Regions from separate parts of the Okibacterium sp. AC114 genome, predicted to be linked through region 2. Evidence: riboswitches for the same ligand, from Rfam matches in the RefSeq annotation. Region 2 holds a riboswitch; the other holds the start of a gene.
What was found. A riboswitch is a leader RNA that binds a small molecule or an ion and turns the genes downstream of it on or off. The one in region 2 is predicted to bind thiamine pyrophosphate.
Positions count from the first base shown of each region.

Region 1 (15,420 bases), 640 kb from region 2:
CTGCAGACGCAGAAGCTCATGGACGACGTTGCGGCGTTGGACGCGCAGCTCGCCGCCGTCCGCAAGGACGACGAGCGCGACGACCAGGTCGGCGACGCCGGCCAGCGTACCGCCTAGGCTCGCGACCCGCCACGACAGACGCACGAAGAAGGCGCCCTCCCCACTCGGGACGGGCGCCTTCCTCTATGTTCCGGTCGTTATACGCTCAACGCCACCACTCGTCGGCGGGTGACACAGGCACGGTGCGCTTGTGCCGCGTCGCCGCGTAACGCGCCTCGATAGCTTCGGCGACGGCCGGGTCGACCTCGCGGCCCTCGAGGAAGTCGTCCAGGTCGGCGTAAACCAGCCCTAAGTTGTCCTCATCGGTCTGGCCCGGGTTCTCGTCGAGCAGATCGGCCGTGGGCGCCTTCTCATACAGACGGGCGGGGGCCCCCAGATGGCGCAGCACCGCCGCGCCCTGACGTTTCGTGAGACCGCTGAGGGGCAGGATGTCGGCTCCCCCGTCTCCGAACTTCGTGAAGAAGCCCGTCACGGCCTCGGCCGCGTGATCCGTGCCGACCACCAGATACCCGTATTGGCCGGCAAGAGCGTACTGCGCGATCATCCGAGACCGGGCCTTCACGTTGCCCTTGTTGAAGTCCGTGATGTTCTCGCCGGCCGCGTCGCGGAATTCATCCGCAAAACCCTCGACGGCGCGGTGGATGTTGAAGACGACCTGGCGGTCGGGTTCGATGAACGACAGCGCGAGCTGGGCGTCCTCTTCGTCGGCCTGTACCTGATAGGGCAGGCGGACGGCGATGAACGATGCCTCGGCTCCGGATTCGCGGCGACGTTCCACCGCGAGCTGGCACAAGCGGCCTGCGAGCGACGAATCTTGGCCACCGCTGATGCCCAGCACCAGCCCGCCGGCCCCGGTCGTCTCGAGGTAGTCGGTCAGAAAACGGACCCGGCGCTCGACCTCCGCGGCGGGATCGATCTCGGAGCGGACATCCAATTCGGCAATGATCTCAGCTTGACGTTCACGCATGCGACCAATCTACTCCGCGACGCGACCACGGACGCCCCCCCCGACTGGGCGGAGGCTGCCTCACTTCCAGGAGGCGATCAGCTCCGCGATCACGGGCACGGGGTGCGACAGGCGCCAGAGCGGACCGGGGTCGGGCAGCGACGCCTCGAGCAGCGCCGGGGCATCCCTTTCGGCGCCCGCAGCCGTCACGGTGGCCGTGCCGATGCGTTGGCCCTTCGTCGCGATACGCACCTCGTCGAGGGTGACGACGGGTTTTGCGGTGTCGGTCTTCCACACCATGCGCGGGGCGAGGCGCCCGGCCACGACGTCGGCCTCGCGGCCCCAGGCCGACGTCACCGTGCCGAGAACCGTGCCCGCGGGCAACGGCGGCGCGATCTGAACTCCCGCCTGGGCCGAATCCATGAGCGCCCGCACGCTCGCCTCGAGGCTCTCGTAGTCGGGCTGTCCGACGTAGGCGCCGTAGAAGGTGAGGCTCTGTCCTTCCTTGGAAACCGTGGCGGCGTAGAGGAAACTAACGCCCGCTGCATCCGTGTAGCTGCGCGAGAGGCCCGTCACGCCGAGGTCGGCGAGATAGGCGGTGGTGTTGTCGACGCCGCGCCGGGACGCCAATGCCGTCGACGGGTTGGACACGATCGCCGAGATGGCCTCGTTGTCGTCGGCTAGCTGGGCGATGCGCGCGAGATCGGATGCCGTCGCCACAGACTGCTCGGAGAGCCCCGTCGCGTCCGCCAGCGTCGTGTTCTGCATGCCGTTCTCGCGCAGCCAGGCGTTGGCTTCAGTGACGAACGTCTCGGTGCTGCCGAAGGCCCAGCGCGCCAACGAGTCCGCGTGGTTGTTCGACGAACCGAGCAGCAGCGCCTGCAGCATCTCGAGCTGCGTCCAGTTCTCGCCGAGGAAGACGGGAACCGTTCGTGCGCCGTTTTTCGCGTAATCGGTGTAGGAATCGAAATCGGCGCGCTCGATCGGAAGTGTGGCGCCCTGCTCGCCGGCGCCGAGCGGATGTTTGTCGAGGACGACGAGGGCCGTGATGACTTTCACGGTGCCGGCCGCCGGCAGAGGATCTGAGGTGCCCGCGGTGGCAATGGGTGCGTCGACGTCAGCCAGGGTGACGGCCGAAGAACCGGTTTCTGGAAGAGCGACAGGCGTGCCCATGACCTCGCTGGTCGCGGCGGCCGCTGGTTCGAACGTGGCGGCCGGCAGCGGGCCGATGAGCGTGGCCGGGCCGTAGAGGCCGACGGCCAGGATGGCGAGGGTTCCGAGCGGAATCCCGATGATGCGACCCCACCGCGCACGGGGTCGGTAAGAGGCACTCATGTGGTCAGAGTAACCGGATGACCGGGCGTGGGCGTTTAGCCCCACCCGAGTTCGTGCAACTTCTCGTCGTCGATGCCGTAGAAGTGGGCGATCTCGTGCACCAGGGTGACGTGGATCTGGTCGCGCAGCTCGTCGAGGTCGCGTGAGATGGCGAGGAGTGGTTCGCGGTAGAGGACGATGCGGTCGGGCATTTCGCCGAAGCCGTATTGGCCGCGCTCCGTCAGCGCGACACCGTCGTACAGGCCGAGCAGGTCCAGCGAGCCGTCCTCGGGGCGGTCCTCGACGACGAAGACGATGTTGTCGAGGCCGTCGACCATGTCGTCGGGAAGCTCGTCGAGTTCGTCGACGACGAGTTCCTCGAAGGGTCCCGCTGCGACGTCGAGGGGTTCGAAACCGGGGTGCGTCGACATCGGAGCCTCCGGTCACATTCGTGCGGATCGGTTCGAACACCCGGCCGAGATGCGAACGCGACTCGCCGGAACCAGAGTGCCTCTGGCATCGAATTCTACTTGGGGTGAGTAACGGGGCTTGAACCCGCGACCTCCTGAACCACAATCAGGCGCTCTACCAACTGAGCTATACCCACCATGCGCGTCTGAATCCCTCTCGGGCTCGAACGCAACTAGAAAAGTGTATTACATATCCAGGGCGAACTTGTCCACACTCGCCTGAGCGGCGGTTTTGGCCTCGTCGCTCGAGGGACCGGGGTCGGCTACGAACACGGCGTGGCGGTAGTAGTCGAGCTCGCGGATGGACTCGAGGATGTCGGCGAGGGCACGGTGGCCGCCGTTCTTCGAGGGGGCGTTGAAGTACACGCGCGGGAACCAGCGCTTGGCCAGCTCCTTGATCGACGACACATCGACGTTGCGGTAGTGCAGGTGCGCGTCGACGCGCGGCATGAACTTGGCGAGGAACGCGCGGTCGGTGCCGATGCTGTTGCCGGCCAGCGGCGCCTTCAGCTGGTCGGGCACATGCTTGAGGATGTACTCGAGCGTCTCGTATTCGGCCTCGGCCAGGCTCACGCCGTTGGGGATCTCTTCGAGAAGGCCCGAGGTCTGGTGCATGTTCGTCACGAACTCGCCCATATTGGCCAGCGCCGAGGCATCTGGCTTGATGACGATGCTGATGCCCTCGTCGACAGGCTTCAAGTCGAAGTCGGTGATGACCACGGCGATCTCTACCAATTCGTCGACGGCGAGGTCGAGCCCGGTCATTTCACAATCGATCCACACGAGGCGGTCTGTAACGCTACCCATGCCTCGATCCTAGTGTGGGCCCCCGACATAGGATTGAGCGCGTGACCGTTACCCTCGCCATCCTGCTTCTCGTGAACGCCGTCTGGAACGCCATCGTCTGGCCCCAGTTCTACAAACGCGTCAGCAAAGACACACGCGCTCGGGATGCCGCGGGCAAGCCCACCAAGTTCCTCATCGTGCACGCCGTGTTGATCGGCATCTCGCTTCTCATCGCGCTCGTATCGGCCGTCTTCGGCGTGATCGGCCTCGTGCAGGCCTGAGACCGCCCGGCGGCTGCGATAACCTGGAAGGGCAACCCTTCGCCTCCGTAGCTCAGGGGATAGAGCAGGAGCCTTCTAATCTCTTGGTCGCAGGTTCGAATCCTGCCGGGGGCACCACTTCTCGTGGCACTGAGCGCCGAGCGCCTCAGTCGGTGCGGACGACGGCATCGGCTCGCGCCCGATAGTCCGCCCGCGCGAGATAGTTGCGCCACTGGGCATCCCACATCTCCCAGTGGGCGTCGAAGGTGCCCGCGTCCCGTTCGAGGGCACGGCGCTTGCGAGTCTCGTCGGATGCTTCCACCCACACGAGCACGGCGGCGGGGTCGTCTGTCCAGCCGCTCGCGGCGCCGCATCCCTCGACGATGAGCGGATGTCCCGGCGGAATGTCGCGCCATCCCGCCGCAGCGTCGGCCGCCCAGTCCCAGCGCGCGTGGCCCGCGGGCTCGCCGTGACGCCAGGGGCCCAGCACATCGCGCGCGAGGATGGTGGTCGCCTCGTCGAGGCCGCCCCAGCCCGGGTAGATCTCATCCATGCGGATGAGGATGGCGCCCGTGTCGGAGAGAGCAGCGTGCAACTCGTCCGCGAGCGTCGATTTTCCCGAGCCGCTGGGGCCGTCGATGAGGAGGAGCCTCGCGGCCGGCGCGTGCGGTGTCGACGATGAATGGGTTGTCGAGGGCGGCGCAGAGAAGGTCGCGCCGTCCCTGAGGCGAGCAGATCTATCGTCCGGCGCTGCCGCCCAGGCGCGCCGCACGAGATCCGTCAGCGAGGCGAGGTCGGTCATGAGCCGCCCAGGATGAAGTTCCAGGTGCCCGCCGAAACGCTGACGACGACGGCCGCCGCAGCGATGCCGATGCCGATCAGGATGAGGACGGCATCCGCTCGGTGGAAACGTGAGACGCGCGACCAGGTGCGCGGGATGGGCGAGCCGAAGCCGCGGGCCTCCATGGCCGTGGCCAGCTTCGAACCGCGGCGGATGGCGAGCACGAGCAGCGCGATGCTCTGGCCCGCGAAACGTCGCAGACGGCCGGAGTCGGCGACGCCGCGGGCCCGACGAGCGAGGGCCAGCGAACGCCAGTCGTCGATGAAGAGGCCGACCATGCGCAGGCCGGCCAGGGCTCCGAGAACGAAACGGGCCGGGAGCTTCACGATCTGGGCGAGCCCGTCGGCCAGATCGGTGGGATCGATCGTGACGAAGAGAACGACAGCGGGCAGAGCGATGGCCACGATGCGCAGAGCCGTGGCCACACCGATCGCGATCGAACCATCCGTGACGTGCAGGATGCCGAACTGCACATAGGTTTCGCCGGAAGCCTGTCCATAGAGCACCATGCTGAGCCCGGCGAGCGGAGCCGCCAGCCAGATGGGCAGGGTGCGGCGCCAGAATTGCCGCCAGCCGAGGCCGGCCCAGCCGAGGAGCGCGAGTTCGAGCAGGAGGGCGACCGTGGCCGAGAGCCAGTCGAGCGTGAGCACGAGGGCGAGACTCAGCGGGATGGTGGCCGCGAGCTTGGCGACCGGGTTGATGCGGTAGATGACGGGGCCTGGGCGGGTGGATTCGGCGGGCATCGCTGATGCGGTCGTCATGCGATCACTCCCCCGAAGCGCTCATCCGTTCGGTGGGCCCCGCTCGTCGCGCGCACCTCGATGCGGCGGTCGGCCAGCACGCGCACGAAGTCGGCGTCGTGGCTGACGGCCACGATCGAGGTACCTCCGTCTCGGAGCTCGGCGAGCAGCGCCACGAGTTCGCGCCAGGTGCGGGCATCCTGCCCGAACGTCGGTTCGTCGAGCACGAGCACGCGCGGCCCCGTGACGAGCGCCGTGGCCACCGAGAGGCGTCGTTTCTCACCGCCGGAGAGCGTATAAGGGTTCGCCTCGGCGAGATGCGTGAGGCGCAGACGCTCGAGCACCTCGTCGACACGGGCGAGGATGTCGGCGGGCAGCGCCCTGCGTGAGCTCCCACCCGCGACGGCGCGCGGACCCACCAGGAGGTCTTCGCGCACGGTCGGCTTGAGGATCTGATGCTCGGGGTCTTGGAAGACCATGCCGATGCGGGTGAGGAGTTCTCGCGATCGCCAGCGGTGGGGTGAGACATCCACCCGGTTATCGCCCCGGAGCAGGTCGCTCGCGGTCACCGAGCCCGCCTGTGGGGCGAGCAGGCCCGCGAGAGTGAGCGCGAGGGTCGATTTGCCGGCACCGTTCGGGCCCTCGATCGCGAGGAGTTCTCGGTCGCGCAGGTCGAGCGAGAGATCGGTCTGCACGGGATGTTGACCGGGCCGTCCGACGGACAGGCCGGTTGCGCGCAGCAACACACCGTCGTCGGCACCAGCACCAGCACCAGCACCCGCACCCGCACCCGCACCAGCACCAGCATTCGCACCAGCACCCGTGGCCGTTCCAGAGGCGGAGCCCGATGCGATGCCCGAACTCGTTCCGGGCTGGGTACGCCGCGCGGGAGCCTCGGGGCGCCACCCGGGCACCCACACACCCGCCTCGCGCAAACGCTCGGCCGTCGCGGCATCCCCCAACACCCGCTCGACCGAGCCATCCGCGCTGACGCCGCCGTTCGGTTCGAGCACGACGACGCGGTCGACGACCGACGCCCAGGTGTCGACCCGGTGTTCGATCACGACGAGCGTCGCGCCCGTGCGTTCGAGCACGCGCGCCACGGCATGCCGCACCTCGGCCACACCCGCGGGGTCGAGGTTGGCCGTGGGCTCATCCAACAACAACAGGCCGGGATGCATCGCCAGCACACCGGCCAACGCAAGCCGCTGCTTCTGCCCACCCGACAACTGCGACGTGGGATGATCGAGCGCCACATCGAGACCCACCGCATCGAGTGCCCAGCCCACACGCCGCCAGATCTCGCCGCGGTCGACGCCGAGGTTCTCGCAGCCGAAGGCCACGTCGTCACCCACACGAGCCAGGATCACCTGCGAGTCTGGATCTTGCAACACGAGGCCCGCACGACCGCGGACGGCGGCGGGAAGCATCCCGTCGATGAGAAGGGAACCTCGTGATTCGCCCTCGTCGGCAGTGTCTCCGAGAACGCCGGCCAGGGCCTGGATGAGCGTCGACTTGCCGGCACCCGACGGCCCGAGGAGTAGCACGCGCTCCCCCGGCTCGATCGACAGGTCGAGCCCGTCGACCGCCCAGGCGAGCCGGCTGGCGTGCCGGAACGCCCAGCCGCGGGCCTCGACCCCGGCCGGGCGCACCGACATTGTCTCGTCGTCAGACACGTCGAGCGGATGCCCGTCCCGACGCGAAACGATCGAGCGCGCCCGTGCGAGCGAGCCCCTTGGCCGCGAGCCACGGCAACACTCCGGCGACGATGGCGCCACCGATGATCGCCGAGATCGTGTAGACGGCGACGAAGCCGAACGCCGAACCCGGGTACCACAGCACCAGGTCGTTGATGGCCATGGCGAGACCAGCGCCGGCGCCGGCGAGCATAGCGACGGGCAGGTTCCAGACGCGGTAGAAGAACAGCAGGAAGATGATTTCGGCGCCGAGGCCCTGCACGATGCCGGCCTCGATGGTGAGGAATCCTCCCCATTGGGTGCCGACGAGGGCCGAGACGGCCGCGGCGACGGTTTCGACGAAGATGGCCGCGCCGGGTTTGCGGATGACGAGGGCGCCGAGAACTCCGGCGGCCACCCACAGGGTGGCGAGCGATGCTTGCAGGCCGGGCAGGAACTGGAAGGGGGCGCTGATGGCGCTCCATCCAAGACCCCAGGCCCAGAAGACGATGCCGGCGGCGACGCCGAGAACGCTGGCCACGACGATGTCGACGACCCGCCAGCGGAACGGACTGGGGGCGGCCGGAGCCTGCGGTTGTGCGAGTGATTCAGTGCGCGTTGACACGATACGTGCCCCTTCTATTCGGTGAATGAGGGCACGGGTAAGGAGATGGATGCCTCCCTGCGCTGGCATGATCCAGATCAGGTTCGACGGTCGAAGGTTGAGAACCTTCCTCTCAGCCCGGCTCACCGGACTCCCGTGTTGACAAAATTATAGCCCCGCGGCGAGTTGCCGCGGGGCCGAGAAAGTGAGGACTACTTCTTGAGCGCCTTGATGATGCGCGCGAGGGCCTTACCCGTGACCCAGATGGCCGGGATGCCGACGGCGAGGAGCGAGACGACGTTGGGCTCGAAGCGGATGCCGTCGGCCGCCTTGACGTAGGCGCCGATCGGGATAGAGGCACCACCGCCGCCACCGCCCGAACCCGAACCGGCGACGTTCTCGTCGCCGTCTTCGATGTTCTCGCCTTCACCGGCGCCGAAGCCGTACCAGGTCAGTGCGACGGGAATGAGGGAGCCCCCCTCGAACTCGACAGGCTCACCGTAGACGGTTGAGACGCCGAGCGATTTGAAGGAGTTGGCCAGGTCGAGTGAAAGGTTGCTCATGCCCCAAAGTTACTCTGCGGGGCTTCCCCGTCCAAGGGGTTGCGGTCAGCTTCTCGACGCGCTTGGTCGGCCCGCTGGGCGGATGCGGCCGCCGCCTGATCGCGCCCGGTGCGCGTCGTTCCGCTGAGGAGCGCCGCCGAACCGATGGCGCCCGAGCCGAACCTCTTGCGCAGCGAGTCGATCATCGTCTCGGCCTCGCGCCACTCTTCGTCGGGATCCCACAGCAGGGCTCCGGGGCCACCCTCGGTCAGTTGCTCGGCTCGCACGCCGATGAGACGGATGGCGCGGCCATCGGTGTGCAACGCATCGAACAGGTCGGCGGCCTCTTCATAGAACCGCTTCGACACATTGCTCGGGTCTTCGAGCGTGCGCGAACGCGTGACGGTCGTGAAATCGGAGTATCGCACCTTGATCGACACGGTGCGCCCCGAAAGACCCGCCGCGCGCAGGCGCTGCCCGACGCGATCGGACAGGCCGAGGATCTCGCGTCTGATGCGCGCCGGATCGCGGATGTCTTCGTCGAACGTGACCTCGTGACCGACGCTCTTCTCGGTGGACTGCGTGACGATGCGCCGGTCGTCGATGCCGCGTGCGAGCTCGTGCAGCTTGCGCCCCGTGGCCGCGCCGACCGCCCGCTCGAGCACGGTCAGGGGCGCCGCGGCGACGTCGCCGACCGTGCGCAAACCCATGCGCAGCAACGATTCTTCGGTGCGCCCACCCACACCCCATAACGCACGGATGGGAAGCGGATGCAGGAACTGCAGCGTCTCGGCCGGCGGCACGACCAGCAGGCCATCGGGTTTCGCGGCCGACGACGCCAGCTTGGCCACGAACTTCGACCCGGCCGCACCGACCGAGCACGTGAGCCCCGTCTCTTCGTGGACGCGCCGGCGCAGCATGCGGCCGATCTCGGCGGGCGTGCCGAGCAGGCGGCGGGCGCCGGCCACATCGAGGAACGCCTCGTCGATCGACAGCTTCTCGACGAGCGGCGTCGCCTCTTCGAAGATGGCCATGACGCGCTTCGAGAAATGGCTGTAGCGCGCGTGATGCGGCTCGAGGATGACGGCCTGCGGGCACAGACGGATAGCCTTCGACACGGGCATGGCGGCCGTCACCCCGTAGCGGCGGGCCTCGTAGGTGGCGCTCGTGACGACCGAGCGGCCCGTCGGGTTGCCGATGATGACCGGCTTGCCGCGCAGCTCGGGATAGTCGAGCAATTCGACCGACGCGAAGAAGGCGTCCATATCGATGTGCAGAATGTGCGCGCCCTCGCCGGAGGCGTCGTCGTCGGAGACGCGACGCGAGAGACCATCTTGGCGGGACACACTTCATTCTCTCAGGCGCCACCGACATTCGAAGCGGGTGCTGGAGCCCGGGAATGGCTCGCGTGCCCGGGCGTTACAGTGGTCGGGGACACACCGACCGGGAGGCACCGATGACCGACTACGACTGGCTGGCACTGCAGCGCACCGCGCACGAAGAATTCACGCGCCGCCTCGAACAGGTCACCGATTGGGATGCCCCGACGCCCGACACCGACTGGAACGTGCGCCAGCTCGTGCAGCACGTGATCGACGAGCAGCAGTGGGTGTCCGCACTGCTCACCGGCATGACCACGCGGCAGGCGCAGGGGTTGCTCAACCCGCTGTCCGACGACCTGAAGGCCGAGTGGCACCGACACTCGGAGCGGGCCACCAACGCGTGGCAGGAAGCATCCCACGACGCACCCGTGCACCTCAGCTATGACACCGTGACCGTGCGCGAATACCTCGCCGAGCAGGTGTCGGATGTCGCGATCCACACGTGGGATCTCGCGAAAGCGGTGGGTGCCGACGAGCGGCTCGACGACGACCTGGTCGAGGCCGTATGGAGCGTCTTCGCACCCCAGAAGGAGACGCTCGAGGCATCCGGATTATTCGCGTCGCCTGTCGCGGTCGATGAAGATGCTCCCCTGCAGTCGCGCCTGCTCGCGCTCACGGGTCGCGACGTGCGCGCCCCCTTCGGCAGCTAGACCAGCCTTCACACGAGCGCCTCGACGATCGGTTCGAACCACGCCTGGAAGGCATCGGGATCGTCCCGCAGCGACGAGCTCACGACGATCGTGTCGGGCGCCACGACCCAACCGCCGTAGAGCGACAACGGAAGCACCGTGAGGTCGACACGGAACGAGTTGGATTGACGGCGCAGTTGCAGCTGTCGACGCTGGACGAGCCGGTAGATCGCCGGCAGCGACGACCCGCGCTGCCGGACCGAGCGCTCATATTCGGCGTGACGATCGATGCTCCAGCGCATGGCCGCGTCATAGTGTCGATAGAGCAGCTCCTGCAACTCGAGGGCTCGGTCGAACACCTCGAAATGCGGCGGGCGCACGGGCGACATGAATGGTCGCGTCTCGCGCAGGATGATCCCGGCCCACCATCCGCGCCACTGCGCCGCCAGCGCGACCCGGTCGATTCCCTCGAGGTCGGCGTCTGCAGCGGCTTCTGGCACCGGATGCACGGGCGGGATCGTCTCGGCGCACTCCCCCGCCAGGCCGGCCAGATCCCGGAGCGCAAGCGCGAGCAGCACGTCCCAGGGGCAGTCCTCTGTGACCTGCCAACGGATCGTACCCTCCACGAGCATGGCGTCATCGTAGACCTCGCTTCCGGAAACGCGCGAGGGGGTTGAGCCCGTGTATCTCGACTCAACCCCCTCGACGTGTCACGGGGCTGAAAGCGCCCGCGGCGAGTGGTTACTCTTCGACGGCCGCGGCACGCTCGAGCACGAGTTCGCGCACGCGGGCGGCGTCGGCCTGCCCCTTCATGGCCTTCATGACCGCGCCGATGACGGCGCCAGCCGCCTGCACCTTGCCGTCCTTGATCTTGGCCAGCACGTCGGGCTGCGACAACAGCGCCTCGTCGATGGCCGCGATGAGCGCTCCATCGTCGGACACGACCGCGAGGCCGCGCTTGTCGACGACCTCCTGCGGGGTGCCTTCGCCGGCGATGACGCCTTCGAGCACCTGGCGAGCGAGCTTGTCGGTCAGCGTACCGTCGTCGACCAGACGCGTGAGCGCCGCGACCTGCGCGGGTTCGACGAGCGAGGATGCCTCGACCCCCTGCGCGTTCGCGAGCCGGGAGATCTCGCCGGTCCACCACTTGCGTGCGGCCTGCGGGGTCGCGCCGGCCGTGACCGTCTCGGTGATCTCGGTGAGCAGACCGCCGTTGACGACATCCTGGAACTCGAGGTCGGTGAAACCCCACTCGCCCTTCAGGCGGCGACGACGCGCGGCCGGGGGCTCTGGCAGGGCCGCACGCAGCTCCTCGATCAGCTCGAGCGACGGCTCGACGGGCAGCAGGTCGGGCTCGGGGAAGTAACGGTAGTCGTCGGCGTCGGACTTCGGACGGCCGGCCGAGGTGGCGCCGGTGTCTTCGTGCCAGTGCCGCGTCTCCTGCGTGATGGTGCCGCCACCCTTCAGGATGGCCGCCTGCCGCTGGATCTCGTAACGCACGGCACGCTCGACCGAACGCAGCGAGTTCACGTTCTTCGTCTCGGTGCGCGTGCCGAGCTTCTTCTGGCCGCGGGGGCGCAGCGACACGTTGGCGTCGCAGCGCAGGTTTCCGCGTTCCATCTTGGCTTCGGAGATGCCGAGCGACACGACGATGTCACGGATGGTGGCCACATACGCCTTGGCGATCTCGGGCGCGCGGTGCTCGGCGCCATAGATGGGCTTGGTGACGATCTCGACGAGGGGCACGCCCGCGCGGTTATAGTCGACCAGCGAGTACTCCGCGCCCTGGATGCGGCCCGTCGAACCACCCACGTGCGTGAGCTTTCCGGCGTCTTCCTCCATGTGCGCGCGCTCGATGGGCACCGTCACGATGGTGCCGTCTGACAGCTCGACGTCGACGGACCCCTCGAAGGCGATGGGCTCGTCGAACTGCGAGATCTGGTAGTTCTTCGCCAGGTCGGGGTAGAAGTAGTTCTTGCGCGCGAAACGGCTCGACGGTGCGATCTCGCAGCCGAGCGCGAGGCCCAGGCTGATCGAGTAGCGCACGGCCTGGCCGTTGACGACGGGCAGCGAACCGGGCAGGCCGAGGCACACGGGCGACACGTTGGTGTTGGGCAGCGAGCCGAACTCGTTGGGCGCGTCGGAGAACATCTTGGTCTTGGTCGACAGTTCGACGTGCACCTCGAAACCGAGGACGGGTTCGAACAGTTCGAGTGCTTCGTCGAAGTCGAGCAACCGATCCTTCGCCATTATTTGCCTCCCAGGGCAGGTGCTTCAGAAATGAGGGTGTGGCCGCGGGCGTCGTCGAGCAGAGTCTCGAGCGCCGCGCCGACGCGGTAGAGACGCGCGTCTTCGCGGGCCGGGGCCATGAACTGGATGCCGACGGGCAGGCCGTCCTCGGGGGCGAGACCGATGGGCACGCTGATGCCAGGAACGCCCGCGAGGTTGGCGGGGATCGTGGTCAGGTCGTTGAGGTACATGGCCAGCGGGTCGCCGAGCTTCTCGCCCAGCTTGAACGCGGTCGTCGGAGCGGACGGCGTGGCGATCACGTCGACCTGCTCGAAGGCAGCGTTGAAGTCGCGCTGGATGAGCGTGCGCACCTTCTGCGCGCTGCCGTAGTAAGCGTCGTAGTAGCCGGCGCTCAGGGCATACGTGCCGAGGATGATGCGGCGCTTGACCTCGGGACCGAAACCGGCCTCGCGCGTGGCCGACATGACCTGCTCGACCGTTCCGCCGCCTGCGGGCTGAACGCGCATGCCGAAACGCACCGAGTCGAACTTGGCGAGGTTGCTGGATGCCTCGGCGGGCAGGATCAGGTAATAAGCCGACACCGCGTATTCGAAGTTCGGTGCCGAGATCTCGATGACCTCTGCGCCCTGCGCCTCGAGCTGCTGGACGGCCTCGTCGAAGCGGCTCTTGACGCCCGCCTGGAAACCGTCGCCCTGGAATTCGCGCACGAGGCCCACCTTGAGGCCGCGCAGCACCTGACCGGTGGCACCCTCGCGGGCGGCGGCGGCCATGGAGGGCCACTCGTCGCGGAGCGACGTGCTGTCGCGCGGGTCGTGGCCGCCGATGACGTCGTGCAGCAGACCGGCGTCGAGCACCGTGCGCGTGACGGGGCCGACCTGGTCGAGCGACGAGGCCAGCGCGATGGCGCCGTAACGGCTGACTCCGCCGTAGGTAGGCTTCATGCCGACGGTGCCCGTGACGTGGGCGGGCTGGCGGATGGAGCCACCCGTGTCGCTGCCGAGCGCGAGGGGCGCCTCGAAGGCTGCGACGGCCGCGGCCGAGCCGCCACCCGAGCCACCGGGGATGCGCGTCAAGTCCCACGGGTTCTTGGTGGGGCCGTATGCCGAGTGCTCGGTGGAGGAACCCATGGCGAATTCATCCATGTTGGTCTTGCCGAGGGGCACGAGGCCGGCCTCGCGCGCACGCTTGACGACCGTGGCGTCGTAAGGAGACATGTAGCCCTCGAGGATCTTCGAGCCCGAGGTGGAGGGCATGTCGGTGGTGACGAGGACGTCTTTCACGGCCAGCGGCACACCGGCGAGTTCGCCGAGCTGTTCACCGGCGGCGCGGCGCTCGTCGATGCGCTCGGCCTGCTGGATGGCGTGGTCTGAGACGTGCAGGAACGCGTGCACGTCGCCGTCGACGGCTGCGATGCGGTCGAGGTGGGCGCGCGTGGCCTCGACGGCGCTGATCTCGCGCGACGACAGCTTCTCGGCCAGTTCGGCCGCGGTCATGCGGATGATGTCGCTCACTGTTCCTCCCCCAGGATCGCCGAAACCTTGAAGCGGTTGTCGGCGTGTTCGGGCGCGTTCTGCAGCGCCTGCTCGATGGTCAACGTCTCGCCCACGACGTCGTCGCGGAACACGTTGGTGAGCGGGATCGGGTGGCTGGTGGCGGGGACGTCGTCGGTGGCGACCTCTTGCACCTTCTGGATGCTGTCGACGATCTGGCCGAGCTCTGTCGTGAGGCTCTGGATTTCGTCGTCGCCGAGGTCGATCCGGGCGAGGTTGGCGAGATGCGCCACCAGCTCCGGCGTGATTTCAGACATAACACTCCATCTGATTGGGGGTGGTGTGCCCTAATTCTATGGCCGACGCGCGTTCCGGCGGGTGCCCCGATCGCGCTCGACACCTAAAGTGGAGGCGTGAACCTCGAAGCGACCAACGAAGACGCGAAACCCTGGCTCAAGAGTTATGCCGAGGGGGTGCCCACCGACATCCCCACGCAGACCGGATGCCTGGTCGATCTCGTCGACGAATCGGCGTCCCAGTACGGCCGCACCGCCGCTCTCGAGTTCTTCGGCCGCACCACGAGCTACGACGAGCTGGTCGTGCAGATCGCGCGCGTGGCCGAAGCCTTGCGCCGGCTGGGCGTGTCGAAGGGCGACACCGTGGCCATCGTGCTGCCGAACTGCCCGCAGCACATCGTGGCGTTCTACGCCGTTTTGCGCCTCGGCGCCATCGTGGTCGAGCACAACCCGCTCTACACGGCGCGCGAGTTGCGGCACCAGTTCGAGGACCACGGCGCCAAAACGGCCATCGTGTGGAACAAGGTCGTGCGCACGGTGCAGGAGTTCCCCTCGGATGTCGCGGTCGACACCCTGATCTCGGTCGACGTCACACGCGCCATGCCCGCCCACACTCGAGCGGCCCTCACGCTTCCCATCAAGAAGGCGCGCGAATCGCGAGCCGCTCTCACCGAGAAGGTGTCGGGCACGGTGCTGTGGGAGAAGTTGGTCGCCTCGAAGAAGCTCGACGCGAAGCATCCTCGCCCCGAGACGGGTGACCTCGCGATCATCCAGTACACCTCGGGCACGACCGGGACGCCCAAGGGTGCGGCCCTGACGCACGGCAACTTGCTCGCCAATGCGGCGCAATCGCGCGCGTGGGTGCCCACGATCGAGCGCGGCAAGTGCACGGTGTATGCCGTGCTGCCCATGTTCCACGCCTACGGACTCACGCTATGCCTCACGTTTGCGATGAGCATGGGGGCGCGGTTGGTGCTGTTCCCGAAGTTCGACCCTGACCTGGTGCTGAAGGTGGCGGCCAAGCGCCCGCCCACGTTCCTGCCGGCCGTGCCGCCCATCGCCGACCGCCTGCTGCGCGCGGCCACCGAGCAGGGCGTGTCGCTGAAGGGCATCGAGATCGCGATCTCGGGCGCC
Region 1 is NZ_CEEDBR010000001.1:1,296,007-1,311,426, reverse strand. It holds gene ACZ6IE_RS06315 (hypothetical protein) at 1-117, shown strand, start outside; gene nadE (ammonia-dependent NAD(+) synthetase) at 206-1,027, opposite strand; gene ACZ6IE_RS06305 (D-alanyl-D-alanine carboxypeptidase family protein) at 1,088-2,341, opposite strand; gene ACZ6IE_RS06300 (metallopeptidase family protein) at 2,377-2,751, opposite strand; tRNA gene ACZ6IE_RS06295 (tRNA-His) at 2,852-2,927, opposite strand; gene orn (oligoribonuclease) at 2,977-3,597, opposite strand; gene ACZ6IE_RS06285 (SCO4848 family membrane protein) at 3,639-3,857, shown strand; tRNA gene ACZ6IE_RS06280 (tRNA-Arg) at 3,899-3,974, shown strand; gene ACZ6IE_RS06275 (AAA family ATPase) at 4,003-4,638, opposite strand; gene ACZ6IE_RS06270 (energy-coupling factor transporter transmembrane component T family protein) at 4,635-5,438, opposite strand; gene ACZ6IE_RS06265 (ABC transporter ATP-binding protein) at 5,435-7,075, opposite strand; gene ACZ6IE_RS06260 (ECF transporter S component) at 7,086-7,718, opposite strand; TPP riboswitch at 7,756-7,865, opposite strand; gene ACZ6IE_RS06255 (hypothetical protein) at 7,910-8,260, opposite strand; gene ACZ6IE_RS06250 (DNA polymerase IV) at 8,257-9,585, opposite strand; gene ACZ6IE_RS06245 (TIGR03086 family metal-binding protein) at 9,696-10,271, shown strand; gene ACZ6IE_RS06240 (hypothetical protein) at 10,280-10,882, opposite strand; gene gatB (Asp-tRNA(Asn)/Glu-tRNA(Gln) amidotransferase subunit GatB) at 10,992-12,500, opposite strand; gene gatA (Asp-tRNA(Asn)/Glu-tRNA(Gln) amidotransferase subunit GatA) at 12,500-14,011, opposite strand; gene gatC (Asp-tRNA(Asn)/Glu-tRNA(Gln) amidotransferase subunit GatC) at 14,008-14,307, opposite strand; gene ACZ6IE_RS06220 (long-chain-fatty-acid--CoA ligase) at 14,404-15,420, shown strand, end outside.
Region 1: it holds a riboswitch for thiamine pyrophosphate, as region 2 does, so the genes downstream of both, ACZ6IE_RS06260 (ECF transporter S component) here and thiM (hydroxyethylthiazole kinase) in region 2, are expected to answer to the same signal.

Region 2 (15,420 bases):
GGCGCCTTCGCGGGCGAACGCGCGGGCGATGGAGTGGCCGAGGCCGCGACCGGCGCCTGTGACGAGAACGATCTGTTCGGAGAGGAGCATGAGGTTCTTTCGGTGGTGAGGTCAGGACTGGGTGAGTGACGCGGTGGCCGACGCATCCGCCCAGAGGGAGTGGAAGTGGTTGATGGGGCCGTTTCCGCGGCCAACGTGGAGCTCGTCGGCGGAGCGCAGACTGTCGAGCAGCCAGGCCTTCGAGAGGGTCAGGGCGTGCACCCAGTCGCCGGTCTGAGCCTGGCGCGTGGCGATGGCCGACGAGAGCGAGCATCCGGTGCCATGGGTGTTGCGTGTGGCCGCGCGGGTGCCGGGGACCTCGGCGAGCCCGTCGGGGATACGGCCGCGCGCTGCGACGTCGACGAGGGCGTCGGGGCAGTCGTCGCCCGCCAGGTGCCCACCCTTGGCCAGCACGATAGCGCCCGAACTCTCGGAGAGGCGGCGCGCCTGGTCGAGTGCCACCGCCCACGTCGAGGCGGTCGGCTCGCGCACCAGAACGCCCAGCTCGCTGAGGTTCGGGGTGACGAGATCGCAGCGCTCGATGAGCCGTCGCACGGCATCCTCGGCCCGGGCATCGAGCAGCCGGTCGCCGCTCGTGGCCACCATGACGGGGTCGAGCACGACGAGGGGCGGTCGGATGCGGGCGAGCCACTCGTCGACCACGGCGACCGTCGTCTCGTCGCCCAACATGCCGATCTTGACCGCGTCGATCTCGACGTCGTCGCTGACCGCGTCGAGTTGTTCCCTGAGAAACGCGGCGGGCGGTGTGTGGACCGAGCGCACGCCGCAGGTGTTCTGGGCGACGAGCGCCGTGACGACGGCCATGCCGTAGCCGCCGTTCGCCGCGATGCTCTTGAGGTCGGCCTGAATGCCGGCGCCACCGGTCGGATCGGTGCCCGCGACGCTCAGCACGCGAGGGATGTCGGCGCCGATCCTGTCGTGGGGCGCGGCCGAGTCATGCTGTGCGCGCGAGTCGCTGCGGATGGTCGAATCGCCGTTCATCGTGCCCACTCCGCTCGCAGGTCGCGGGCGGAGCGTTCCGGATCGGGGGCCGCGCAGAGCGCCGAGACGACCGCGACGCCGTCGGCTCCGGCATCCCGCAACGGGCGGATGTCGTCGAACCCGATGCCGCCGATGGCCACGGCGGGAAGGCGGCTGGCGGCCCGGCGCTCGCCGAAACCGGCGACACCGATGGGCTCGGGATGGTCGGGTTTCGTGGTGGTCGCGCGAATGACCCCGATGCCCAGGTAGTCGACGACCTCGGCGGGCAACGCGTTGGCCGCCTCGACCTCGACGAGTGAGGATGCCGTGAGCCCGACGATCGCCGTTTCGCCCACGATGTGCCGCACATCTGTCGCCGGCAGGTCGCTCTGGCCCACATGGACGCCGTGAACCGCCGCACCCCGGGCGCGCGCCGCGAGGAAGACGTCGACGCGGTCGTTCATGAGCACGGGAACCCGGCCGTTGCACGCCCGCGCCACAGTGAGGAGCAGCTGCAGGGCCTCGGCCGCGCTGCTGTCCTTCGCCCGCACCTGCACCGTCGTCGCTCCACCCCGCACAGCGGCCTCGACCGTCGCCGCGACACCGCGCTCGCCGCACAGGGCGGTGTCGGTGACGAGGTAGAGGGAGAGGTCGAGGGCGTGACGCGCGGTCACGAACGCACCGCGCGGTCGGCGACGGTTGCCGCGTCGAGAGCGTGGAGAGCATCGATGAAGGCGACCGCGAATGAGCCGGGCCCGGGTCGAGCGGCGCGGAGATCCACGAGGATCTCGGCATGATCGTCGGCGGCATTCGAGGTCGCCGGAATGCGACCCGAGCCGGGACCGGATTCGGGCGCCCCGACCAAGACTTCGGCCGCGACCTCGGCCGCGATCGTATAGTTCGTCACCGCGGCCACGGTCGCCTCGAAAAGATCGCCGTCGTGGACGACCGAGAGGTAGGCGGCGATGGTGGCACCGAGCGCGCAACCGCCGCCCGTGATGAGCGTCAGCAGCTCGGTTCCGTTCGCCAGGCGGGCGACCCGCTCGCCGTCCGTCACGAGGTCGATCGCGCCCGAGACGGCCACGACGCTGCCGTGCGTGCGTGCGAGCATCCGGGCCGCGTCGAGGGCGTCGTCGGCGCCGGCCACCGAGTCGACGCCGCGCCCACCCGCGCCCGCGCCAGCCAGCGCCAGGATCTCTGACGGGTTGCCGCGGATCACGCTCGGCCGCATCGCGACCAGCTCGTGGGCCAGCTCGGTGCGCACGGGCAGCGCTCCGATGGCGACGGGGTCGAGCACCCACGGTGTGCCCGCCTCGGATGCAGCAACGGCGGCCTCGCGCGCGGCATCCCGTTGCTCGGATGTCGGGGTTCCCAGGTTGACGAGCAGCCCCGACGCGATGCGCGCGAACAGCCCGGCCTCGACGGGGATGTCGACCATCGCGGGGGAGGCGCCCTGGGCGAGCAGCACGTTTGCCGTGATGTTCGCCACGACATGATTCGTGATGCACTGCACGAGCGGAGCGGCTGAACGCATCCGCTCGAGGTGGGCGGCCGGGGAAAATGGGCCGGTGGTGGGCAGGGTCGTACTGGTGCCTGGGCGAATACTCATCCGCGGACATCCCTTCGCTAGTTCTAACTAGATCAGGTTCGACGGGTGTGTTCTCAGCCCGCATTCGTGCGGGCACCCCGTGTCACTGAGACGACTATAGCGGCCTGATCGTGACGTCGACGGACGGATGGGGGAGAGGTCCTGCCGCGCGCGGCGCTCGCGCAGTAGGCTCCGGTCATGGCAGAACTGACGAGGCGCCAGGCGATTCTGCTCGCGGGCGCGACGCTGATGCTCTCGGGGTGCACGTCGCCCGCAACACCCACCGCGAGCCCCACGGCCGCGGGCACGCCGACGGCCGTGAAGACTGCGACGGCGGCCGATTGGCAGGCGTTCGCGGCGCAGCTGAAGGGCGCGCTGGTGTTGCCGGCCGATGCCGACTACGCGCAGCTCAAACTCGTCGAGAACCCGCGGTTCGACGACGCCCAGCCGCTCGCCATCCTCGAGGCGGCGACTGCGGATGATGTGGCGGCCGCGATCACGTTCGCGACCGCTCATGCCGTGCCCCTCGCCATCCGGTCGGGTGGCCACAGCTATCCCGGATACTCGGCGGGCGGGGCGAGCGGAACCGATGTGCCGCCGTCGCTCGTCATCGACGTGCGCCCGCTCGACCAGGTGACGGTCGCAAGCGACGGGACGGCGACCATCGGGGCCGGTGCGGCGCTCGCATCCGTGTATGCCGCGCTCTCAGCCGAGGGTCGGGCTATCGGGGCCGGATCGTGCGCCACGGTCGGTGTCGCCGGGCTCACCTTGGGCGGCGGTGTCGGCGTGCTCACGCGCACCTTCGGCCTGACGTGCGATCAGGTCACGGCCATCGAGATTGTCACGGCCGACGGAAAAGTCGTCACGGCGTCGGCAACCACCGAACCCGAGCTGTTCTGGGCATTGCGCGGCGGCGGTGGCGGGCACCTGGGCGTGGTCACGTCGTTCACGTTCCAGACGCAGGCGGCGCCCACCGTCACCATGTTCTTCCTGTCGTGGCCGTTCGCGCAGGCCGCGGCCGTGGTCGAGGCGTGGCAGAGCTGGATGCCCCAGACCGACCCGGGCCTCTGGTCGACGTTGAAGCTGCTGGGCGGGCCCGTGAAGCATCCGACCGGCCCGGCGATCACGATGTCTGGCACGTGGCTGGGCGCGCCCGGGCAGCTCGCGGCACAGCTGGCGGGGCTCACGAACGCCGTGAAGCCCAGCACCAACACGTCGTCGACGCACGACTACGGGCAGGCCATGGCGACCTACGCGGGATGCTCGAATATCGCCGTCGCGCAGTGCAACACGGGCCCGGGCGGCAGCTTGAAACGCGAATCGTTCGGGGCGACGTCGCATATCGCGCAGGCGCCGCTCGATGCGGCCGGGATTCAGGCCCTGATCGGCCAGGCCACGGCGGCCGGCCAGGTGGGCGGCATGATCGAGGGCGGCGTGTCGATCGACGCGCTCGGCGGGCAGGTCGCGAAGGTCGGCGCGGGCGATACCGCGTTCCCGTGGCGCGATGCCCTCGCCACCGTGCAATACACGGCCACCTTCGAGAACGGCGCCGATCCCGCGCCCTTCGACGCCTACGCGCGCGGGTTCCGGCAGGCCATGCAGCCGCACTGGGGCGACGGCGCCTACGTGAACTATTCGGATGCCTCGATCACCGACCCTGACAGCGCCTACTTCGGCGCGAACAAGGCTCGCCTGCAGGCCGCGCGCAAGAAATACGATCCCGCGGGGCTGTTCACGCAGCCGCAGTAACCCGTTCGATCCGCGGGTCACCGCGGGGCGGCCGGACCGATCCCCGGGGACACGGACCGCCGGGCCGTTCGGCCGCTCCGCGCACCGAGACACCCGTTGTTCACCCCCGGATGGGGGCCAGTTTGCCACGCGGCTAGCGGCCCGTCGATGCGCCCCCCGAGGCTGGCGAGCGTGAAAACTCCTCGACTCCTCTCCGCGTTCCCCGCGGCGGCGTTGGTCGGATGCCTGGGGGCCGGCCTCATCGCCGCCGCTCCCGCATCCGCCGCCCCGACGCCCGCCACCCAACCCGCCGAAACGACCGCAGCGGCATCCCCCGTCGCCGCAGCCGCAGCGCCCGCCCCCGGCGCCACCACCGACGCGTCGCGCTTCACCCTCGCGGTGCTGCCCGACACGCAGTTCTATTCGCGCTACTCGGCCGACCAGTTCATCCCGCGCTACGGCGACGACCCGTTCTCGGTGCAGACGGACTGGCTCGCCACAAACGCCGACGCGCTGCAGATCCCGTTCGTCACCCACCTCGGCGATGTCGTCGACCGCGTGGGCGTGAACAACGAGTGGATCGCCGCCGACAACGCCATGAAGAACCTCGACGAGGCGAAGCTGCCCTACTCGATCCTCGCCGGCAACCACGACGTGCGCGACAGCAACGACAACCTCTTCGACGACCAGTACAACCTCGCCAACGAGCCGTTCCTCAAGTGGTTCGGCCCGAACCGGGCGCAGAACGTGTCGACGTTCCAGGGCAGCGACCCCACGGGCTTCAACCAGTTCCACATCTTCGAGGCCGACGGCCAGAAGTACATGGTCCTGGCGCTCTCGTGGCGTGCCTCGGATGCGACGCTCGCGTGGGCCGCCGACGTCATGGCGCAGCATCCCACCGTGCCCGTCATCCTGACCACGCACCAGGTGATCGACATCGCGCCCGACGGCGAGACGCCCCGCGAGACCGACTACGGCCTGCGCCTCTGGGACAAGCTCATCAAGAACCACGACCAGATCTTCCTCACGCTGAACGGCCACTTCCACGGCTCGTCGCGCCTCGACAAGACCAACGACTTCGGTCACACGGTCACCGAGGTCGTCATCGACTACCAGATGGCCTATGAGGGCGGTGACGGTTACCTCGGCCTCTACGAGTTCGACCTGACGAACGACGTGATCAACGTGCAGACCGCCTCGCCGTGGGTCACCTGGAAGCCGCAGGAAACCCTGACGAGCTACGACCAGCCGTTCCTCGAGGGCTCGCAGCAGCAGTTCAGCCTGCCCATCGACTTCTCCGAACGGTTCAAGGGTTTCAACCCGACGTTCGCCGCTGGCCCCGCCGACACCCCGTCGCTCGGCCAGAAGGCGCGCGACATCCTGCTCGACGGTTTCGTCGGACCCGACCCCATCACGACCGAATTCCCGGGCTCGCCGGCCGACTACCCCGAGGTTCCGGGCACGCTCGCGCACTGGCAGTTCAACGGCCTCGACGGCGTCGTGGGCACCGATGTGACGATTCCGGATGTCGCGGGCGACGGGTCGAACGACCTGCACCGCGCCGACCCCGCCGCCACCAACTCGGTCGGCACCGAGCTCTCGGACGTCACCATCGAGTCCGACGACGTGCACGGCTACTCCGCCGACCAGGCGGGTGCGTGCTTCACCAACTCGTCGGGCAGCCGCTACAGCTACCTCACGACCGACAAGGATGCCCCGGTCAACAACGCCGACCTCTCGAAGGGCTACACGATCGAGACGTTCGTGAAGATGAGCCCCGAGTGGACGCCCGCCGCCAACCAGTGGTCGAAGTTCCTGACCCACACGGGCAACCGCTCGAAGATCGACGGCTTCGCCAAGACGCAGTGGGACTGGACGGCCTCACCGACGGCCCTCGGCATCTCGAACCTGCGTGAGTTCCAGTGGACGACCGTTCCGGGTGACCCCACCAAGGGCGACCGCACCAACTGGTCCGGCGAGATCATGGTCGACTCGTGGTCGCACGTGGCCGTCGTGAGCGACGCGGAGAAGGGCACCATCACGATGTACGTCGACGGTGCGCCCGTTCTGCGCAACGCGGTCGACGCGGCCGGCATCTCGGCCAACCCCGACATGCCGTGGATCATCGGCTCGGACTGGGTCGACGACGCCGCGCGCAACGGCTGGAACGGCTGCGTGGGTGAAACCCGCATCATCGACCACGCGACGGGCCCGGCCGAGTGGCTGACCTCGCGCGCCGACCTCACCGGCTTCACGGTCACGGATGCCCCGAGCGGCACCCTTCAGGCCGGCTCGCGTGTCACCACGCTCTCCGGAACGGGCCTGCCCGGCGCCGAGGTGCGCATCGACGGAGGCGTCACCGACGCCGAGCCGATGACCGCGCGCGCCGAGTCGAACGCCCGCGTCATGGCCCTGGATGCCGCGACCGTCGTGGCCGAGGACGGCACCTGGACGTACTCGTTCCCCACGCCGCTGACCGGTTCGGGCTCCTACTCCTACGAGGCCGTGCAAGCGCTCGGCACGCGGGCGTCCGACCCCGTGACGGTGGCCTTCGCCATCGCCGCGGCACCGGTCGACCCGACGCCGACGCCCGCTCCGACTCCCGGAACCCCCGGAACGCCCGGCGACCCGTCGGCCACGCCCGCGCCGGTTCCTGGCGCTGACGCGCCCGCAGGTGGTGCCGTGCCCATCGGCGGCTCGGCGGGTTCCGACGGCGACTTGGCCGACACGGGCGCCGCGCCCGCCGGCGGACTCATCGCCGCGTCGCTCATCCTGATGCTGGGTAGCGCTCTGCTCCTGTCGCAGCGCCGCCGACGCGTGAGCGCCGACAGCTAGCCGACACGCATCGCACGAGGCGGGCGCCACTCCGAGACAACCTCGGGGCGGCGCCCGTCGTCGTTGCGGGGCCGACCGGCTGCGGCGCCGACCAGATCGCCCTCGTGCGCACGGTCGTGGCCGAGATCAGACGCCCGCGGGCCGCCCCGTGCTCGATCGCATGACGAGGCGGGTCGGCAGATCGCGCACGCCCGGTTCGGCCGACTCACCGTCGATGCCCGCCAGGATCATGTCGGCGGCGATGACGCCCTGTTCGCGCGGATGCTGCTCCACCGTCGTGAGGGAGAACAGCTCGGCGTAGTCGTGCCCGTCGATGCCGATGACCGACAGGTCGGTCGGCACCGCTATGCCCATGCGACGCGCCGCGATGATGGTGCCGATGGCGACCTCGTCGCTGGCCGCGAAGATGGCCGTCGGGCGGTTCGCCGGGTTGCTCAGCAGCTGCACGGCGGCGTCGTACCCGCCCGGCACGCTGAGCTGCGTGGGCACGAATTGGTCCGCTTCGGCCAGACCGGCGTCGGCCAGGGCGGCGCGATACCCGGCCAGGCGCTCGCCGTGCACCGAGAAGTCGAGCTGTTCGGCCAGGCTGCCGCCGATGTGAGCGATGCGCTGGTGCCCGAGCCGGATCAGGTGCTCGGTGGCCAGGGCCGCGACGCGTTCATCGTCGATGGCGATCGTGGGGATGCCCTCGAGGGGCCCGCCGATGCCGACGAGGGGGATGCCGAGGCGGTGCAAGCGTTCGAGCTCGTCGCCCGCCGGCTGGATGTTCACGGCGATGACGCCGTCGAAGCGTTTGCGCGCCAGGAAGAAGTCGAAGACGCGGTCGCGCACCGGGCTGAACGGCTCGAGCGTGTAGAGCGTCATGTCATAGCCGCGCGCGAGCAGCTGCTGTTCGATGCCCTCGAGGATCTGCCCGAAGAACCAGCGCCCGATATAGGGGATGACGACGCCCACGTTCTTGGTGTGCCCCGTGACGAGGCTCGCGGCGTTGGGCGAAGCGACATATCCGATGGTGCTCGCGGCCTGCACGACACGCTGACGTGTCTCGGGCGAGACGTAGCCTTTTCCTGACAGCGCCCTCGACGCCGTGGCCTTGGAAACGCCCGCGAGTGCGGCGACATCCGCTATTGCACCGGCCATGTCGCCTCCCTCCATTGGGTGTCCTGGGTTAGCGTAGCGGCAAAATTCGGCCCGTGGAACCGGTTACACAATTTCCCGACTTGCGGATGCCTGCCGCCCATCGTGTACGCTAGGGCAAGAAATCGTGAGAGCGCGATCATCGCCGTATTCGTTACCAATCTGTGCTTGTAAAACCCCCGACGATGCCGTAGCTTGACGCATGGAACCGGTTCCCTAACAGGGCCCGACCTGTTCCAGACGGCAGCTACGCACGACGAAATCGCCGACATCCTTCCGGGGGTGCGGCACGCAATGATGCGGCTCGTTCCAACGAACTGCGATCGCGGATTTCACCCTGCAGCAATCCCGAATGCACCACACTCAATGAGGAGATATGAGATGAGTCCCAAGCGCTATCGCCGAGCACTTCTTCCGCTCGCAGCCGCTGGAATCGTCGGCCTGGCCCTCACCGGTTGTACCGGTGACATCGCAGCCGGCGACAAAGAGAACACCGACTGCTCGGCCTACGACGCCTACGGCACGTTCGAGGGCAGCCCCGAGGTGTCGATCGGCGGCACGATCCAAGACGCCGAGGCCGACCGCCTCGTCGAATCCTGGAAAGACTTCCAGACCTGCACCGGCATCACGGTCAACTACCAGGGCACCAAAGAGTTCGAATCGCAGATCTCGGTGCTCGCCGAGGCCGGCAACGCGCCCGACCTGGGCATCATCCCGCAGCCCGGTCTGTTCAACCGCCTCGTCGACGGCGGCTTCCTGAAGCCCGCCACCAAAGAGGTAGAAGCCAACGTCGACGAGTTCTGGTCCGAAGACTGGAAGGGCTACGGCACCGGCAGCGACGGCACGTTCTACGCCGCCCCGCTCATGGCCAGCATCAAGGGCTACGTCTGGTACTCCCCGACGGAGTTCAAGGACAAGGGCTACGAGATCCCGAAGACGCTCGACGAGCTCAACACCCTCACGAAGAAGATCGCCGACGAGGGCGACCACAAGCCCTGGTGTGTCGGACTCGGCTCCGGTGACGCCACCGGTTGGCCGGGAACGGACTGGATCGAGGACTACGTCCTGCGCCAGGCCGGCCCCGACACCTACGACAAGTGGGTTTCGCACGAGATCCCCTTCAACGACCCCGCCATCGTCGAAGCCTTCGACTCGGTCGGCGAGATCATCAAGAACCCCGACTACGTGAACGGTGGCCTCGGTGACGTGGCCTCGGTCATCTCGACCGAGTTCGGCGACGCCGGCCTGCCGATCCTCGACGGGACCTGCTCGCTGCACCACCAGGCCTCGTTCTACGAGGGCTTCTGGAAGGAAGGCACCAAGGTTGCCTCTGACGGCGACGTCTACGCCTTCCTCCTGCCCGGCACCGAAGCCAGCGACGACAAGGTCGTCACCGGTGGTGGCGAGTTCGTCGGCGCCTTCAAGGAGAGCAAAGAGATCGACGCCGTGCGCGCCTACCTCTCGAGCGACACCTGGGCCAACAACCGCGTGAAGCTCGGCGGTGTCATCAGCGCCAACAAGGGCCTCGATGCCTCCAACGCCTCGAGCGAGTTGCTGCAGGACAGCGTCAAGATCCTGCAGGACGAGAACACCACGTTCCGCTTCGACGGATCTGACCTGATGCCCGGTGCCGTCGGCACCGACTCCTTCTGGAAGGGCATCGTCGCCTGGGTCGGTGGCCAGGACACCAAGACCACGGTCGACTTCATCGAAAACAGCTGGCCCTCCAGCTAACAACACCCGAACACCCGGGGTGGGCTCGCCGAGAGGCGGGCCCACTCCGTTCAATTCACCGACGAATGAAGGGTGCTGAGCTATGACCAGTGCTGATCTCATCGGAAAGATCCTCCAAGTGGTGGGTGGCCTCGCCATCTTCGCCGCCGTGATCGGTCTTCTCCTGTTCTTCCTCGACCGCGCCCCGAAGCGCGGCCGCGACTACTGGCAGTTGGCCGGATTCCTCCTCCCCACCGCCGTTCTCATCATCGCCGGACTGATCTACCCCGCGTTCCGCACGAGCCTCCTCGCGTTCCAGAACAACTCGGGCGAGTGGACCCTCGACAACTTCGTCTGGATGTTCACGCAGCCCTCGACTCTCGTGACGCTCGGCAACACGGTCATCTGGGTCATCCTGGTGCCCCTGCTCGCGACATCCATCGGTCTGGCCTACGCCTACTTCATCGACAAGGCCCGCGGCGAGAAGATCTACAAGGCACTGGTCTTCATGCCCATGGCCATCTCGTTCGTCGGCGCCGGAATCATCTGGCGCTTCGTCTACGACTACCGCGGCGAAGGCCGCGAACAGATCGGTCTGCTCAACCAGATCGTCGTCTGGTTCGGCGGGGCCCCCGTTCAGTGGCTGCAGTCGTCGCCCATCAACACGTTCCTGCTGATCGTCGTCATGATCTGGATCCAGACCGGTTTCGCCATGGTCATCCTGTCGGCAGCCATCAAGGCCGTTCCCGTCGAGCAGCTCGAGGCCGCGCAGCTCGACGGCACCAACGGATGGCAGCGCTTCCGCAACGTGGTTCTGCCCGGCATCCGCGGCTCGCTCGTCGTCGTTGTGACCACCATCTCCATCGCCACCCTGAAGGTCTTCGACATCGTCCGCACGATGACGGGCGGAAACTTCAACACCAGCGTGGTGGCCAACGAGATGTACACCCAGGCGTTCCGCGCCGGTGAGCAGGGACGAGGCGCCGCACTCGCGCTCATCCTGTTCCTGCTCGTCATGCCGATCGTCATCTACAACGTGCGCACGATGCGGAAGCAGAGGGAGATCCGATGAGCGTCACACCGACCCCGATCGAAGTGGCCACCGACGAGAAGACGGCCCGCCGCCTGCGTCGCGGCGAAGAGCTCGAAGAGCAGCCCACCAAGGCCGGCCGCGTCAAGAAGCGGCTCACGTCGCGCAGCGCCACGGTCGTCGCCTTGATCATCGCGATCGTCTGGACCATCCCCACCTTCGGCCTCTTCGTCTCGTCGTTCCGACCGGCCGAAGAGATCCAGTCGAACGGCTGGTGGACCATCTTCCAGAACCCGGGCTTCACGTTCGACAACTACTCAGAGGTGCTGTTCTCGGCCTCGCAGTCGTCGCCGCAGCTGGGCGCCTACTTCGTCAACTCGCTGGCCATCGCCATCCCGGCCACGGTCTTCCCGCTCGTGATCGCCTGCATGGCGGCCTACGCCTTCGCCTGGATCAAGTTCAAGGGCTCGAACGCGCTGTTCATCCTCGTGTTCGCGCTGCAGATCATCCCCATCCAGATGGCCCTGCTGCCCCTGCTGCAGATGTTCACCGCTGTGCTGCGGCCCATTCAGGCGGGTCTGCACGACGCGATCCCCATGATCCCCGAGCAGAACTACCTGCCCGTGTGGGTGGCGCACACGATCTTCGCGCTGCCGCTGGCGATCTTCCTGCTGCACAACTTCATCGCCGAGATTCCGGGCGAGGTCATCGAGGCCGCGCGCGTCGACGGTGCCACGCACAGCCAGATCTTCTTCCGCATCGTGTTGCCGCTGGCCCTGCCGGCCATCGCGTCGTTCGCGATCTTCCAGTTCCTGTGGGTCTGGAACGACCTCTTGGTGGCGTTGATCTTCTCGGGAGGCACACAAGACGTGGCCCCGCTGACGCAACGCCTGGCAGAGCTGTCGGGAACGCGCGGGCAAGACTGGCAGCGACTCACCGCCGCCGCCTTCGTGTCGCTCGTCGTTCCGCTCATCGTGTTCTTCAGCCTGCAGCGCTACTTCGTGCGCGGGTTGCTGGCCGGATCGACGAAGGGCTGACCCGAACCTTCCTTCGTCACGAACCGCCCCGAACGGATGCCTCAGGCACCCGCTCGGGGCGGTTCGCCGTTTCCGCAGAACGGCGCCTCTTATAGCGTGCGCGGGCGCCGGTCGCGAGGGCCCGTCGACCGCACGAGAGCGGTGTTTTCGCGGCGTAAGGTGAGGGGATGAGTATGCGTGGGGGCCCGGGCGGCAGGCGTGTCGGCGGGGCCGACGAAGAAGCCCAGCGCGCCGCGAACGCCGAGGCACCGCGCATCCCGAATCTGTTCCGCCGCATCATGGAGCTGTTCGCCCCGCACCGCACGCGCATCACGCTCACGGTCGCGCTCGTGCTGGTCGGCGCTGCCCTCACGGTCATCCCGCCGCTGCTCGTCGAGCAGGCTTTCGACGTGGGGCTCTTCCCGCCCGACGGCGGCCCCAACCTGACAGCGCTTGCCGAGATCGTCGGCCTCATGATCGTGATCTACATCGTCGCGGCACTCGTGGGCGTCTGGCAGACCTACCTCACGGCCACTGTCGGCAACACGGTCATGGGCGATCTGCGCGTGACGCTCTTCACCAAGCTGCAGTCGATGGAGCTCGGGTTCTTCACGCGAACGAAGACCGGCGTCATCCAATCGCGTCTGCAGAACGACGTGGGCGGCGTGGCGAGCGTGCTCACCAACACCATTCAGAGCGTGCTCGGCAATACCGTCAACGTGATCGCGGCGCTCGTGGCCATGCTCATCATCAATTGGCAGCTCACCATCGTGGCGCTCGTGCTCATGCCGTTCCTCGTGATCGCGCAAAGGCGAGTGGGCCAGGTGCGCGCACGCATAGCGACGAAGACGCAGGAATCGCTGAGCGATATGACGGCCATCACACAAGAGGCGCTGAGCGTGTCGGGTGTGCTGCTGGCCAAGAGCTTCAACCGCCAGCAGACCGAGGTCGACCGCTACAACCGCGAGAACCGCACACAGATCGGCCTGCAGGTGCAGCAGGCCATGAGCGGGCAGTGGTTCTTCGCGCTCGTGAGCATCTTCCTGTCCTCCATCCCTGCAATCGTCTATCTGGTCGCCGGATGGCTGGTGACGGGCGGTTCGACCGACATCACGGCGGGTGCCATCGTGGCGTTCACGACCGTGCAGTCGCGCCTGCTGTTCCCGCTCATCGGACTCATGCGCGTAGCCCTCGACCTGCAGACCTCGGGTGCGCTGTTCGCCCGCATCTTCGAATACCTCGACCTGAAGCCGTCGATCGCCGACAAGCCCGGGGCGGTCGAACTGCAGGTTCAGCATCCCGCGATCCGGTTCGAGGATGTCACCTTCCGCTACCCCGACGCCGGGCCCGAAACCGCCCCGACGCTCGACCGGGTGTCGTTCAGCATCGAGCCCGGCCAGTTCGCGGCGTTCGTGGGGCCCTCGGGGGCGGGCAAGACCACGATCTCCTACCTCATTCCGCGCTTCCAAGAGGCGTCGGATGGCCGGATCCTCTTCGGTGACACGGATGTGCGCGACCTGACGCAGCAGTCGCTCGTGTCGCGCATCGGCGTGGTCAGCCAGGAGACCTACCTCTTCCACGCCTCCATCGCCGACAACCTGCGTTATGCCAAGCCTGATGCCACGCTCGAAGAACTCGAGGCGGCCACGCGCGCGGCCAACATCTATGAGACGATCGCTCGTTTCCCCGACCACTTCGACACCATCGTGGGGGAGCGCGGCTACCGCCTGTCGGGCGGCGAGAAACAGCGCATCGCGATCGCGCGGGTGCTGCTCAAGGACCCCGCCGTGCTCATCCTCGACGAGGCCACGAGCGCGCTCGACTCGATCTCGGAACGCGTCGTGCAGACGGCCCTCGACGCCGCAGCGCACGGCCGCACCACCGTCTCGATCGCCCACCGGCTGTCGACCATCGTCAACGCCGACGTCATCTTCGTGCTCGACGGAGGCCACATCGTCGAGCAGGGCACTCATGCCGAACTGATCGCGGCCGGCGGCACGTACGAATCGCTGTATCGTCAACAAATGTCGTGACGCGGCCCCGCCGCCCTGCCTACACTTGAGACGACAGAGGGGGAGTGATCGGATGCGAGCCACACACCGTTCCGCGCGTGCGGCGCTTGCCCTCGGCGTGCTGGTCGTGACCGCCGCCGTCGTGCCGCTCACCGTCGCCGCCCCGGTCGATGCCGTCGAAGTCGGTGCCGTCGAAGTCGGTCAGGTCAGTCCCGTGGCGGCCGAATCCGCGGCGTTCGACACCCGCACGGTTGCCGCGGGTCCGCTCCGCTCCGCCGCCATCGGCAACGGGTCGATCGGCATCCTGCGCATCCCGCGCCTCGGCGGGGACTACGCGCAAGAGATCGGCGAGGGCGTCAGCGAGCGCACCGTCTTGAACACGCGCATCGGCCACTTCCCGGGCACCGCGGCGGCCGGCGAGGTCGGCAACTTCGCGCTGGCGGGGCACCGCACGTCGCACCACGCGCCCCTCCTGCACATCAACGAGCTCGTCGTCGGCGACGAGATCCTGGTCGAAACCGCCACGAGCAACGTCGTCTACAAGTTCCGCTCGCTCGAATACGTCTCGGCCAACGCCATCGACGTCACCTGGCCGACGCCCCGCTCCGAGTCGCCCGCGACCACGGGCACGATCACGTTCGTGGCCTGCAACCCGCTGCGCTCCACCGCCGAGCGCATCATCGTCTACGGCGTGCTCGACCGCGTGACCCCGAAGTAGTCGCCCCACACTGACGAGCCGAGCGCCGAGCGCCGAGTGCCGAGTGCCGAGCGCCCAGCGTCGAGTGCCGAGTGCCGAGTGCCGAGTGCCGAGCGTCGACGCGCCGCAAAACGGATGCGTTTCTTGACGGGGCCCGCGCCACGCGAGGATGCTGGTGCTGCGCGCGAGAGTCGCGCCGCAGAGAGGCACGAATGCTGTCGAACGTCTTCATCAATCTGCCCGTGAGCGACCTCACCCGCTCGACCGAGTTCTGGACCTCGGCCGGGTTCGAGCTCGACCCCAACTTCACCGATGAGAACGCCGCCGCCGTCAAGCTGAGCGACAGCATCTACATCATGTTGCTCACGCACGGCATGTGGGCCCGCTTCATGTCGAAGCCCATCGCCGACCCGAGCGAGACGTCGTCCGTCATCAACGCGCTCGGTGTGGACGACGCCTCGGAGATCGACACCATCGTCGACAAAGCCGTCGCCGCCGGTGCCACCGAAGGCCAGTCACAGGACTACGGCTGGATGCGGTCGCGCGCCTTCGCCGACGCCGACGGCCACAACTGGGAGATCACCTGGATGGACCCGATCGCGCAGGCCGGCGGCTGGGACGCCATCGCCGCCAAATACCCCGAC
Region 2 is NZ_CEEDBR010000001.1:652,134-667,553, forward strand. It holds gene ACZ6IE_RS03225 (3-oxoacyl-ACP reductase) at 1-90, opposite strand, end outside; gene thiD (bifunctional hydroxymethylpyrimidine kinase/phosphomethylpyrimidine kinase) at 112-1,041, opposite strand; gene thiE (thiamine phosphate synthase) at 1,038-1,694, opposite strand; gene thiM (hydroxyethylthiazole kinase) at 1,691-2,629, opposite strand; TPP riboswitch at 2,622-2,719, opposite strand; gene ACZ6IE_RS03245 (FAD-binding oxidoreductase) at 2,807-4,357, shown strand; gene ACZ6IE_RS03250 (LamG-like jellyroll fold domain-containing protein) at 4,529-7,171, shown strand; gene ACZ6IE_RS03255 (LacI family DNA-binding transcriptional regulator) at 7,298-8,311, opposite strand; gene ACZ6IE_RS03260 (ABC transporter substrate-binding protein) at 8,690-10,042, shown strand; gene ACZ6IE_RS03265 (carbohydrate ABC transporter permease) at 10,125-11,093, shown strand; gene ACZ6IE_RS03270 (carbohydrate ABC transporter permease) at 11,090-12,088, shown strand; gene ACZ6IE_RS03275 (ABC transporter ATP-binding protein) at 12,256-14,100, shown strand; gene ACZ6IE_RS03280 (sortase domain-containing protein) at 14,153-14,797, shown strand; gene ACZ6IE_RS03285 (VOC family protein) at 15,019-15,420, shown strand, end outside.